DNA from 2 places in the Paenibacillus rhizoplanae genome. Region 1 is predicted to be linked to the other one. Evidence: riboswitches for the same ligand, from Rfam matches in the RefSeq annotation. Region 1 holds a riboswitch; the other holds the start of a gene.

Region 1 (5,594 bases):
GGTGATCCTGACCGCAGGCTGTGCCAAATACAAATATAACAAGCTGGCGCTTGGCGATATCGGCGGAATTCCCCGCGTGCTTGATGCCGGCCAGTGCAATGACTCCTATTCTCTTGTGGTTATAGCGCTTAAGCTGAAGGAAGTCTTTGGTCTTGCGGATATCAACGATCTTCCGATCTCCTATAACATTGCCTGGTATGAGCAAAAAGCGGTGATTGTACTGCTGGCGCTGCTGCATCTGGGCGTGAAGAACATTCACCTGGGCCCTACACTTCCGGCCTTCCTGTCGCCTAATGTAGCCAAGGTACTGGTAGATACCTTCGGCATCGGCGGCATTACTACCGTACAGGAAGACATGGAACGGTTCATCGCTGCGGTATAATACAAATTCATCATTAGCCAAAATACACAAAAGCGAGTCTCCGTATACGGAGGCTCGCTTTGTTTGTATATGGATATGAACGTCAGCGCTTACGGCAGCCGGTAGACCGCAAACGGCTCGCCGGTGCGGAAGGCGGCGCTGGCCTGGTCGAGCTGCTCAAGTATCCCCGCATCCGGCGAAGCAGAGAGACTCTGCAGATTATGCTCTACCTGCTCTACTGTAGTCGCGCCGACAATCACCGTGGAGACGGCGGGCCGGTTCATCAGCCAGGCCAGGGATAGAGCCGCAGGTGAGGTGCCCTGCCCCTCCGCAATGGCCTGAACCTGCTCCCCGAGCGAGATGCGCTCCGGGGTAAGGAAGCGGCGGAAGTTCGGATCAGTCTCTGCTCTGGAGCCGGCAGGGGCGCTGCTGCTTCCGGCATATTTGCCGGTAAGGATGCCGCCCGCCAGAGGGAAGTACGGGATGATGCCCAGGCCCTGATCCAGGCAGAGCGGAAGCAGCTCGGCTTCGGGCGTGCGGTCAGCCAGCGAATAGCTGCACTGGATGGAGATGTATTTCGCCCAGTTACGGGCTTCACTGATCCCGAGCGCTTTCATCAGCTCCCAGGCGGCATAATTGGAGGCTCCGATATACCGCACCTTGCCTGCGGAGATCAGATCATCCAGCGTGCGCAGTGTTTCCTCCAGCGGTGTGTAGGGGTCGAAGGTGTGGATCTGATACAGATCCACATAGTCTGTCTTCAGGCGGCGCAGGCTGCCCTCCAGCTCCTGCATCAGATGATGGCGCGAAGAGCCGCTGCCGCCGGGTCCCTCATGCTTCGGCAATCCGGCTTTGGTCGCCAGCACTGCGCTCTGGCGTCTGCCTTCAAGCGCAAGGCCGATGATCCGCTCCGATTCAGAGCCGGCATAGATATTGGCGGTATCGATGAAATTGATGCCCTGATCCATAGCGGTGTGCAGAATGCGGACCGAGGTCTCCTGATCTGCGCGTTTGCCGAATGAATTGGTTCCAAGACCCAGAGCAGATACCTGCAGGCCGCTATTGCCCAGACGGTTATATCGCACGCTCTCACTTCTCCTTATATAGTAGTAGTCTTAGCAGGAATCACGCACAAGCAGCTTGCCGCCAGACTCCAGGCGGCTCTCCTGCGACCGGGCAAGATTAATCACCGCATGCTCCTCCTGGAGCAGCTCAATCTCCTCGCCCAGCTTGAGGAGCAGCCTGGAGAAGAGGCTTAGGACACTGTCTGTGATGTACCCGGTGAATTGTCCCGGATGGGCGAATACCTCAAGCATCTGCCAGAGCTGGTCCGTGCCGGAGCCGAACGCCCCGTTCATACGGCTCAGCGCAGCCTGGAGATCGCGGATCAGGCTTTCGAGGTGGCTGTATTTACCCTCCAGCAGCAGCATGACCACCAGGCCGTATTTCACGGATTGCTGGCGAGATTCCACGTTCTTGGCCAGCTGGCGCGCTGCCTCACGCAGTCCGTCCGCCTCAGTCCGCAGCAGGCTTGCGAGGCTGTGCAGACGATGCTGCTGTACCCCCGCGTGTCCGGCGTACAGGCCGCTGCCGGTGACCTGGCCGCTAACATAAATACTGCCGGTAGCTATAATTGTGGATTGGCGTATATCTCCATAGACGTACACATTACCCAGGGCTTCGATACGTACAGGTCCTTCCAGATCTCCCGGTACAATGACGTCGCCTGCAAACATAACATCGCCCGCAGTATCCGCCGTCTCCCTGGTCAGCAGACGGACCGGAGGGAAATCACATATCCGGACGCTGCCGTTTCCTCCGCAGATGCGGGGTCTGCCGGTATGCCGGGCCACGATATTACCACAGGGGAGGAGCTTGGCATGGTTACCGGCAGCGAAGTAGACATCCTGCGGAGGGGGAGGGGGCAGGACTCTGCCGTCTGTGTCGAAGCCGGGAATGCCCTCTTCCGGCGGCAGTTTGCGGGCGAAGACTTCGCCTGCGAAGGTAAAGGGGGCTCCCGGGAAACGGAGATACTCCAAGGGTTCCGCAGGCTTCTGACCCGGGGCTCCCTGTCCCTGAAACATCCGGTTCCCCTCTAGTGTATGCTCAGGCAGCAGGAATTCCAGCCGTGCTTCCTTGCCGGGCAGCGGGGCTCTTCCTTCAGCGATGCATACGGGAAGATATGTAGGGTTCTCCAGCTCCGCGTACAGGGCGGGAATGTTCAGGTTGCGCAGAATAAAACGGTTGTCCAGTGAGGCGATAATCTGTTCTATAGTGAGCGTGGACAGCAGCATCGCCGGGTTGGGCTGGGCACGGACGACCGCCTCGAAAGCAGCGGGACAGTTGACCAGATTCCAGGCGTACTTCTCTGCACGGTATAGAGTGAAGTGGACCTTGAGCTTGTCAGGCGATACGGTAATTTCGTATTGCGGCTTCTCGCAGATCTCCCAGGTGATATAATCCGCCTTCGTCACCTCGGTTGGTTCTGTAACGGTCTTCCAGTTGATCTTCAGGACAACAGGGTGGATCGCAGAAATCCGGGCGGGAGCGCCTCCGGGCAGCGGAGGCGTAATGAATATCTGGTTGTCCTGCACGAGGATAATTCCATTCTTATCTCCATGTGTCCCGTCAGAAGCTCGGCCCTCCACAGAGAATGAATCCAGGAGCCCTTTACGTTCGAGCATCAGGGACTCTACGAATTCATATCGGCTTGGTTCGATATAATGCTGCGGCATGGTTGTAACCTCACTTTTTCGTATGATCAATGGCAATTCGTACAGAAAAAGAACATCATCAAGCCCGGGAGGACTTCCCGTGAACAGCCGGCTTAAGTGGTCTCTATTGGCAGCCTGGCGACCTTAAACGCGGGATTTGGCGTTCTTAGGCCCATGGCTTTGCGTCCTGCCCTTTCGGGAAGTTTGCCTTTAGAAATAGATCAATGATATACATCCTGTAGAGGTGGTTATTTGTAGTCGACTGTAATCGACAAAAAGAGTCATAAATAGTTCTTGCGTGGCATTAACTTCTGCAAACAAGCTTAATTCTAGTACTTAAAGAGCTATTTTTCAACTATATTATGCCTATTTATCAAAAAACTCGAAATATGCAGCTCTATTTCGACAAAAAAACTGGTTTCCCAGCGCTTACATCTTATGGAAGCCATGAGAACAAGAAAAGGGGGAACTGTCCTCTGCGCCCGGCAGGTGGAAAAAGAAAAAAGCAGCGGACGGCCAAATGTTTACGGCAGCGACGACCAAGCTTTGTGTTTTTGTGTAATGTATATGTTAGATATGTAAATAAACACAAACATTCAGTATATTATTTCGTAATAAAACCGAAGACATCCCAAATTCATTGTAATATAATCTAACTCATACCAAGGAAACGCGAATTAATGTTAACTAAAATAACATTAATGGAGATAGCGACATCAGGAGAGGAGCATAAATCATGCAGATTGCAGCAACACCTTACATCTGGCCTTATGACGGGGCAGTTGACCCGGCGAAGACAGCGCTGATGATTATCGACATGCAGACGGATTTTTGCGGCAAGGGCGGTTACGTCGAGAGAATGGGTTATGACCTCTCATTAACGGCAAGAGCGATTCAGCCCATTCAGCGGCTGCTGGCACGTATCCGGGACATCGAAGGGTTCACCGTGATCCATACCCGCGAGGGGCATAAGCCGGATCTGTCGGATCTGCCGGCGAACAAAAGGTGGCGCAGCCGCCAGATCGGGGCCGAGATCGGCTCCGAAGGACCGGCGGGACGAATCCTCGTGCGGGGGGAGCGCGGCTGGCAGATCATTGAGGAGCTGGCGCCTGCCCGCGGAGAGTACATTATAGACAAGCCGGGCAAAGGCAGCTTTTATGCAACGGACCTGGACCTGATCCTGAAGAATAAAGGAATTACCCATCTGATTCTGACCGGTATTACTACCGATGTCTGTGTACACACCACGATGCGGGAGGCCAATGACCGCGGGTACGAGTGTCTGATCCTTGCGGATTGCACGGGAGCAACGGATGAAGCGAATCACCTGGCGGCGCTGAGTATGGTTCAAATGCAGGGCGGGGTGTTCGGCAGTGTAAGTGATTCACAAGCGGTGCTGCGTGCGCTGGAGCAATACTAAATCATTCATAAACGGGGGAATAACCATGTGGAACAAGTCCAGAACGAAAGCGCTGATGCTGTTAACCTCGCTAATGCTGCTCCTGACTGCCTGCGGTAACCATACGGAAGCCGGGAAGGCCGAAGGCCAGGGAGCGGAAGGCTCAGGCGAGCTGAAAAAGGTGGTGCTCCGGCTGAAGTGGATTCACCAGGCGCAGTTTGCCGGCTTTTATACCGCAGTGGAAAAAGGCTTCTATAAAGAAGCGGGGCTGGATGTTGAGATCCGTCCGGGGGGTTCGGATTTCCCGGCTGTGCAGATGGTAGCTTCCGGCAGTGAGGAGTTCGGAGTTACCGGTGCCGACCAGGTCGTTATCGCCAGAGAGAAAGGCGTCCCGGTCAAAGCGTTGTCCGCAATCTACCGCAAAACCCCGTTCGTCATGTTCACGCTCAAAGAGTCCGGGATTAAGACGATGGAGGATCTGGCCGGGCAAAAGGTGGGCATAAAGCTGGGCGGCAACGAAGAGCTGACCTTCCGGGCCATGGAGAAAAGCGCGGGCATCGACCCTTCGCGAATCGAAGAAATGCCGGTCAAATATGATCTGAGTCCGCTGTTAACCGGTCAGGTTAAGGCCTGGCCCGGATATGTTATTAATGAAGTGCTGGCTGTAGAGGAGCAGGGCAAGGAAGTGAATATTATCGACCCGAACGACTATGGCATCAATTTCTATGCCGATACTTTGTTCACTACGGAGTCTGTCATCAAGAAGGACCCGGAGATGGTCGCAAGCTTCGTGCAGGCCTCTATGCAGGGCTGGGATTATGCGGTCAAGCATCCGGAGGAGGCGGCGGAATTCGGTCTGAAATATGGCGAGAAGCTGGATCTGAAGCATGAGGTCAATATGATGAAGGCCAGCATTCCGCTGCTTGATCCGGAGAAGCTCCCGCTGGGATCGATGGACGAGGCGTCCTGGGAGACGCTGCAGAAGAATCTGGTCGAGCTGGGCTTTGTGAAAAAGGAACAGGACCTAGGCGGATTGTTCACCAACGAGTTTTTGAAATAAGGAGGGACCCGATAATGACAACAGCGATCAAAGAACAGCTGGATTCTGCCGCCGCGCAGC
Region 2 (5,594 bases), on a different contig from region 1:
AATGTCCTTAATACGAATCCCAGCCATAGTGTAGACCCCCCAAAAGTTTTGTTGGCTATACTTCCTCGAATATATTCCGCAAACTCGCATCATAAACAGTCAAGCGGACTGGGTGTACTAAGCCGTGAGTTTCAAGCAGATGATTTTGGTTTAAAAAAGATTAACTAAGCTTGTACGGTTGAAGTGATCTCCAGGTTCTCAAGTCCGGCTTTGCGGCCCAGGCGTGCCAGCTGCATTTTGAGGATCGGGTTATTCTCCAGGGTAAGACTTACTTTCTGGAAGCCGTCTGCCTTGAACATGATGAAGCAGCCTTCAAGCAGCGGCACAACATCAGGAGCGGTTACATTCAGCTTGCGGCAGTCGATATCCAGCGCATATTCAGCAGGGGTAATCGGGTTGATGGTCTGCTGGTAAGCCTGAATAGATTTGAGTCCGTCCTCGTTAGAAAAGGTTCCTTCCAGCTCAATATTGATTATTTTCTTCGCAGTGTCTGTCTTCAAAATAAATTGTCCCATGTTGATCTCTCCCTAAGTGTAAGTTTTAATACCTCCAAAATATCGTTCCTGCGACTCTATTCGACAAACCGCAGTTGAATTTGGGATATTTTACCTCTATTATAACCAGATCCGTCTAAAATTCGCAACCAGAAAGTCGAAAATTGTAGAATTATGAAGATTTTTCTCTGATCTCCTCCAGGGTATCCAGCAGCACATTAAAGGCCGAAATCACCCGGGGGGCACCGATACAAGGAACCAGATGCAGCAGCACACCCTTGATCTGCTCAACGGTCATGCCAACACGGAGCGCCATTACATAATGAACACCTAACTGCTCATATTGCCCCATCGTAATCAGAGACGAGATCACCGCAATCTCTTTCCAGTCAGAGCCAATCGTGGTCCGTTGAAAAATATCGCCATAGGCATTGCCCATGATATATTCGGCTAATTCCGGAAAATGCTCTTTGATTGGAGCCAGTGCCTTGGCCCCATAATCTCCAGAGAGATCAGTGAAATGTTCAAGTCCGCTGTTCATGTTCTTGTTCACGCTTTGGCCTCCTGATAGTAGGTTAGTAAAGGTGTGGGATACGGCTTCCTTACGTTAGATCCAGTGTACGGTGGGCCGTAGGAGGCATCTCATCTCGGTCAGTCAACAGCTCAATGACAGCTGCCTTGTTAAGGGCTACAGCTTCGCGGATTGCCGCTTCGAACTCTTCCTGCGTCTCACATCGGAAGCCGGCTGCACCCAGAGATTCGGCGAATTTCACGGCATCCATCGGAACCTCGAAGATCGTACCGTCAATCCGGCCGGTAGTTTTCTCCATGCCCTTGAGCGCCATATCCAGCTGCATATTGTTCACCACGATGAAAATCACCGGAATGTCCTGGCAAACGGCGGTGTTTATTTCAGCTCCGAGCATCATAAAACAGCCGTCCCCGGTAATACAGAAGACAGTCTCCCCGGGTGAGGCGGTCTTGGCGCCGATCGCCATGCCAATTGAATTGCCCATGCAGGCAAAGTAGGCATCGAATATGAAGCTGCCGGGCCTGCGCACATTGAACCATTTCACAGCATTGAAGCCATGGCTGCCGTCATCTACAAACACGCTGCTGTTGTACGGAATCAGATCGCTCATCGTGCTCAATACCGAAGCCAGAGAGAGCCCGTCCAGCACGGGCAGCTCGTCATTGTAAGCATTGGAGATTGTGATTTCATGCTTGGTAACCTCAGAGGAGTCCAGCTTCTGGAGATACAGCGCCAGGTTGTCCCGCAAATCCCCGCCGACAGCGATGGTGGATGAGGACAGTATTTTGCCGACAAAGGTTGGATCTACATCGAACTGGATCAGCTGCTGGGGATGATTCTCCAGCTTGAGGTTGCAGATGGTCATATCGCTGAGACGGGAGCCCAGAACAATGAACAGGTCGCTATTGTTCAGTAATTCATCCCCGTGCGAGGAGCCGCCAACGCCGACAGGACCGTGATAGAGCGGGTGATCATAAGCTATGGCGCCTTTGCCGCCTGGAGAGGTGACTACAGGAATGTTGAAGGTTTCGGCCAGCTGGACCAGTTCCTGATGGGCCCCCGAGCGGTTGACGCCTTTACCGGCAATGATCAGAGGTCGGGCGGATTCATTGATCGCCGAGATAACCCGTTCATAGTTTTGGTAGCTGACCAGCCCTTCGCGTTCCGGCAGAACAATCCGGCATTCCGCGAGCCGCTCTGTCTGCACATCAAACGGAATGCAGAGATGGACCGGACCTTTTTTGTCACCGAGGGCGATGGATAGGGCATGGTTGAAAATCGTGCTGAAGTGATCGCCGCGTTCAACAAGCTTGCTGAAGAGGGTGGCCGGCCGGAACATATCCGCCAAATCAGCCAGATAGGAAGAGGAATCCTGACATTGGGGAATGCCCAGCTCCTTGATGGACTGGTGGCCAGTGATAAAGAGGACGGGAAGATTATTGGCCTTGGCATGCGCTGCTGCGGTGAGCAGGTTCGTTCCGCCCGGACCGGAGGTGCCGAAGGCTACCCCGAGGCTGCCGGTCTTCAGAGCATAACCGCCGGCTGCGAAGCCGGAGCTGGATTCGTGCCGGCCGGGAATAAACTGAATGCCATAGTCAACCATTTTCAAAGCGATGGGGCAAATAGACTTGCCAATGATTCCAAAAGAATGTGTCACTCCTAGATTACGTAATGCTTCCGCCATATAATCTGCAACTGTCTTCAGAACATCCACCCCGCAAGTTGTTATTTGTATACGTCAGCAATAGAAAACCTGTACTCAAAAATAGGAGCACAGGCCTGTTGCACGAATCACCATAATCAAACGCGAAACCTAAGGCGTTCACAGTTTTTCAGCAACCTGGCTGTCATGATCCCACTTCAGAAATGAGACTGTAGATCCATGGCTTTGCGTCATTCCCTTTCGGTGAATTTTGCCGGTATGCGGTTATAAATTAAGCAAAGGAGAATTTTCCTTTACAATATATTCCTTGCTCCTCTTTTGTCAATAACCCTTGTGAGAAGAAGCTCGGAATTTAGCGAATATTCAGGAGTAAAAATCGCTAGATATTTGGATTTTCAAACTTTTGAAAATGGTTGTCTCTGGAAGACTAAAGTCTTAAAATGCAAATGAATATTAAGGGCTATAATTTTGGAAAGTGAGCACAAAGCCTCATTGCATCCCGGGTTCGCTGCAAAACGTTATGATTTTATGAGAAATACAGGATTGAAATATCTGTTAATAGGTCTTAAGTATTGGCGTGGTGGAGAGTCTGCTACTAGTTAAGCTATGGTACTAGAACATTTATAGTAAAGAAGTGCAAAACAGGATTCTTCGTGTTATGCACAATTTCAACAATTTGTGAATATTACATAACACTCTTTGTTCTGCCCAAAAAAAGAGACACCTCCCGCAGAAAATTCCGCAGGCGTGTCTCTTTGTGCCGAGGCTAAAATTTGAAAATATGAATCGTTTTTTGCAGATTGAAGACTGCGGAGGTCATCTTCTCTGTCTCCTCAGCTACGGATTGCAGCGCGTGAATCTGTTCGTTCATCGCTGCGGATACCTCTTCGGTCCCTGCGGCGGTCTCCTGGGTGATGGCTGAGATATTCTCGATCGCCCCGGAGATCTTGAGCGCGCTCTCCAGCATAAGATCACTCTCTGCGGAGAAGGAGGAGATCTGCTCGGTTATGTATTGGACGCTATGTACAATTTGAGCAAAGATATTGGCCGTCTCCGTTATCATCTCATTCTGTACCTGGACTACCTCTTCGTTGATGGCGATGTTATCAATGGCCTGCTTGATATCCGCTTCAATGCTGCGTACCAGCCCGAACACCTCTTTGGTTGAAGCGGTGGATTCCTCGGCCAGTTTGCGCACCTCCTGGGCAACGACAGCGAAGCCACGGCCATGCTCGCCTGCACGGGCGGCTTCAATGGAGGCATTGAGTGACAGAAGGTTGGTCTGTTCAGCAATTTCGGTAATCGTCTTGGTAATCATCGTAATGCCGCGCGCGTTCTGCGACAGGGCTTCGATCGTATCCGCCACCTTCTGGGTAGCCTGGATGTTCTTGCGCATGCCTTCAGCTTGGGTATCCACCGATTGCCGTCCCTGTTCAACCAATTCCAGCGTATGTACAGAGCGTCTATTCATTTCCTTGGTGGAATTCGTATAATTGGAGACTTTGGTTTCGATATCCTTGATCGATTCGGTCATATCAGCGATATCCACCGAGATCTCGTTAGCACCGAGAGCCAGTTCATTGGAGGAGGAGGCCACCTGTGCCATTACAAACTTCAGGTTCTGATTCTTGTCTTCAATCCCGCGGCTGGCGTCCATAACCTGACGGGTAATCTGTGAGGCATCGGTGAGAATTTTTTTGAGCTTGTCAATCATGGTGTTGAAGGAGCGGCTAATGTCGCCCATGGAGCCATTCTCGTCGGCACGGCTGGTGAAGTCGCCTTTGGCAATCGTGTGCGTCACATTGGAGATGTCCTCGAAAGAAGATGTAAGCGTTCTCTCGATAAAGCGCGCAAGCGGGTAAGTCAGTGCTGCCAGGACTGCGACAAGAACAATGCCGATCAGCAGCCTGTCCATAAGGATTAGCGTGATTAAGACAGGAACAGCGAATAAAGCGGCAACCAGGTAACATCCGGTGACGATTTTTTGTTTCAACGGCAGCTTGTTCATCCAGTCCATAATGTAAAGTTCCCCCTATAAATAATAATGTGTATTGTAATATTATAGGGGATACTAGTGCATTTGGTCTATTATTAAAAATCGTATAATGCTGCCGCTTCACGCAGAGCCGAAGCAACCGTATCCGCAAGCTCAGGCGGTGCGGTCACCTTGATGCCCTGACCCAGGGACAGGATGATCCGGCACGCAGATTCCGGCGTGTTGAACTCGGCCTCGGCCCTGATCCAACTCGGGGCTTCAGAAGGCTCCTGGTGCAACAGAGTGACGTATCGCTCCTTCTGCAGCTCCTTCATCGTGAGATCCCTGACAAGCAGGCTGGCGGGGTACCTGGGCAAGGCAGACTTGAACGCGGCGGTGGAGGCCTCCCAATAGTGTGGCAGGTCGAAATCCTCCGGCTGCTCAAAAGACTCCTCTGTGACTTTGGCCTCAGTGATTCTGGAGACCCGGTAAGTCCTCAGCTCGCCATCATGCCCCGCGACCAAATACCAGACGCCGCGCTTGACTACCAGCCCCAGCGGTGCAACCAGCCGCTCGGCAGTGTCCTCCCCGCGCAGATAGGTGATTCGCACCTTGCAGTTCTCCCATAAGGCTCCTTGCAAAGCGGATAGGGAGGGATAGGTCTCCCCGGAAGGATGCCACCCGGCTCCGTCGATGTGAATCCGCTGGCTGAGGAAGCTGAAGGGGGTGACGGGCTGCCTGGTAGCGACGGCTTGCAGCTTGCGGGCGGCCGAGGAGAACTCCTCCTGAATACCCAGAGCGCGCAGAATCGCCGGATCAGCGGGTACGAGCAGCGCGGCAATCTCCTTGGTGTTCATTCCGGTCAGGGAATTCCGGTAGCCTTCCGCCAGCTTCCAGCCGCCTTCCCGGCCTCGCTCCGCCAGCACGGGG

What was found. Region 1 has a riboswitch for cyclic di-GMP ahead of ACFSX3_RS09605 (flagellar assembly protein A). Riboswitches for the same ligand answer to the same signal wherever they lie in the genome.
Region 2: linked by a shared signal. The riboswitch ahead of ACFSX3_RS09755 (thiamine pyrophosphate-binding protein) and the one ahead of ACFSX3_RS09605 (flagellar assembly protein A) in region 1 are both predicted to bind cyclic di-GMP.

The regions. Positions count from the first base shown of each region.
Region 1 covers NZ_JBHUKY010000019.1:410,965-416,558, forward strand. The annotation lists gene hcp (hydroxylamine reductase) at 1-382, shown strand, start outside; gene ACFSX3_RS09600 (aldo/keto reductase) at 472-1,446, opposite strand; gene ACFSX3_RS09605 (flagellar assembly protein A) at 1,477-3,096, opposite strand; cyclic di-GMP riboswitch class I at 3,202-3,294, opposite strand; gene biuH (biuret amidohydrolase) at 3,812-4,495, shown strand; gene ACFSX3_RS09615 (ABC transporter substrate-binding protein) at 4,521-5,534, shown strand; gene ACFSX3_RS09620 (ABC transporter ATP-binding protein) at 5,549-5,594, shown strand, end outside.
Region 2 covers NZ_JBHUKY010000020.1:10,197-15,790, forward strand. The annotation lists gene ACFSX3_RS09740 (3-oxoacyl-[acyl-carrier-protein] synthase III C-terminal domain-containing protein) at 1-27, opposite strand, end outside; gene ACFSX3_RS09745 (hypothetical protein) at 165-515, opposite strand; gene ACFSX3_RS09750 (carboxymuconolactone decarboxylase family protein) at 667-1,047, opposite strand; gene ACFSX3_RS09755 (thiamine pyrophosphate-binding protein) at 1,097-2,710, opposite strand; cyclic di-GMP riboswitch class I at 2,858-2,954, opposite strand; gene ACFSX3_RS09760 (methyl-accepting chemotaxis protein) at 3,456-4,706, opposite strand; gene ACFSX3_RS09765 (helix-turn-helix transcriptional regulator) at 4,781-5,594, opposite strand, start outside.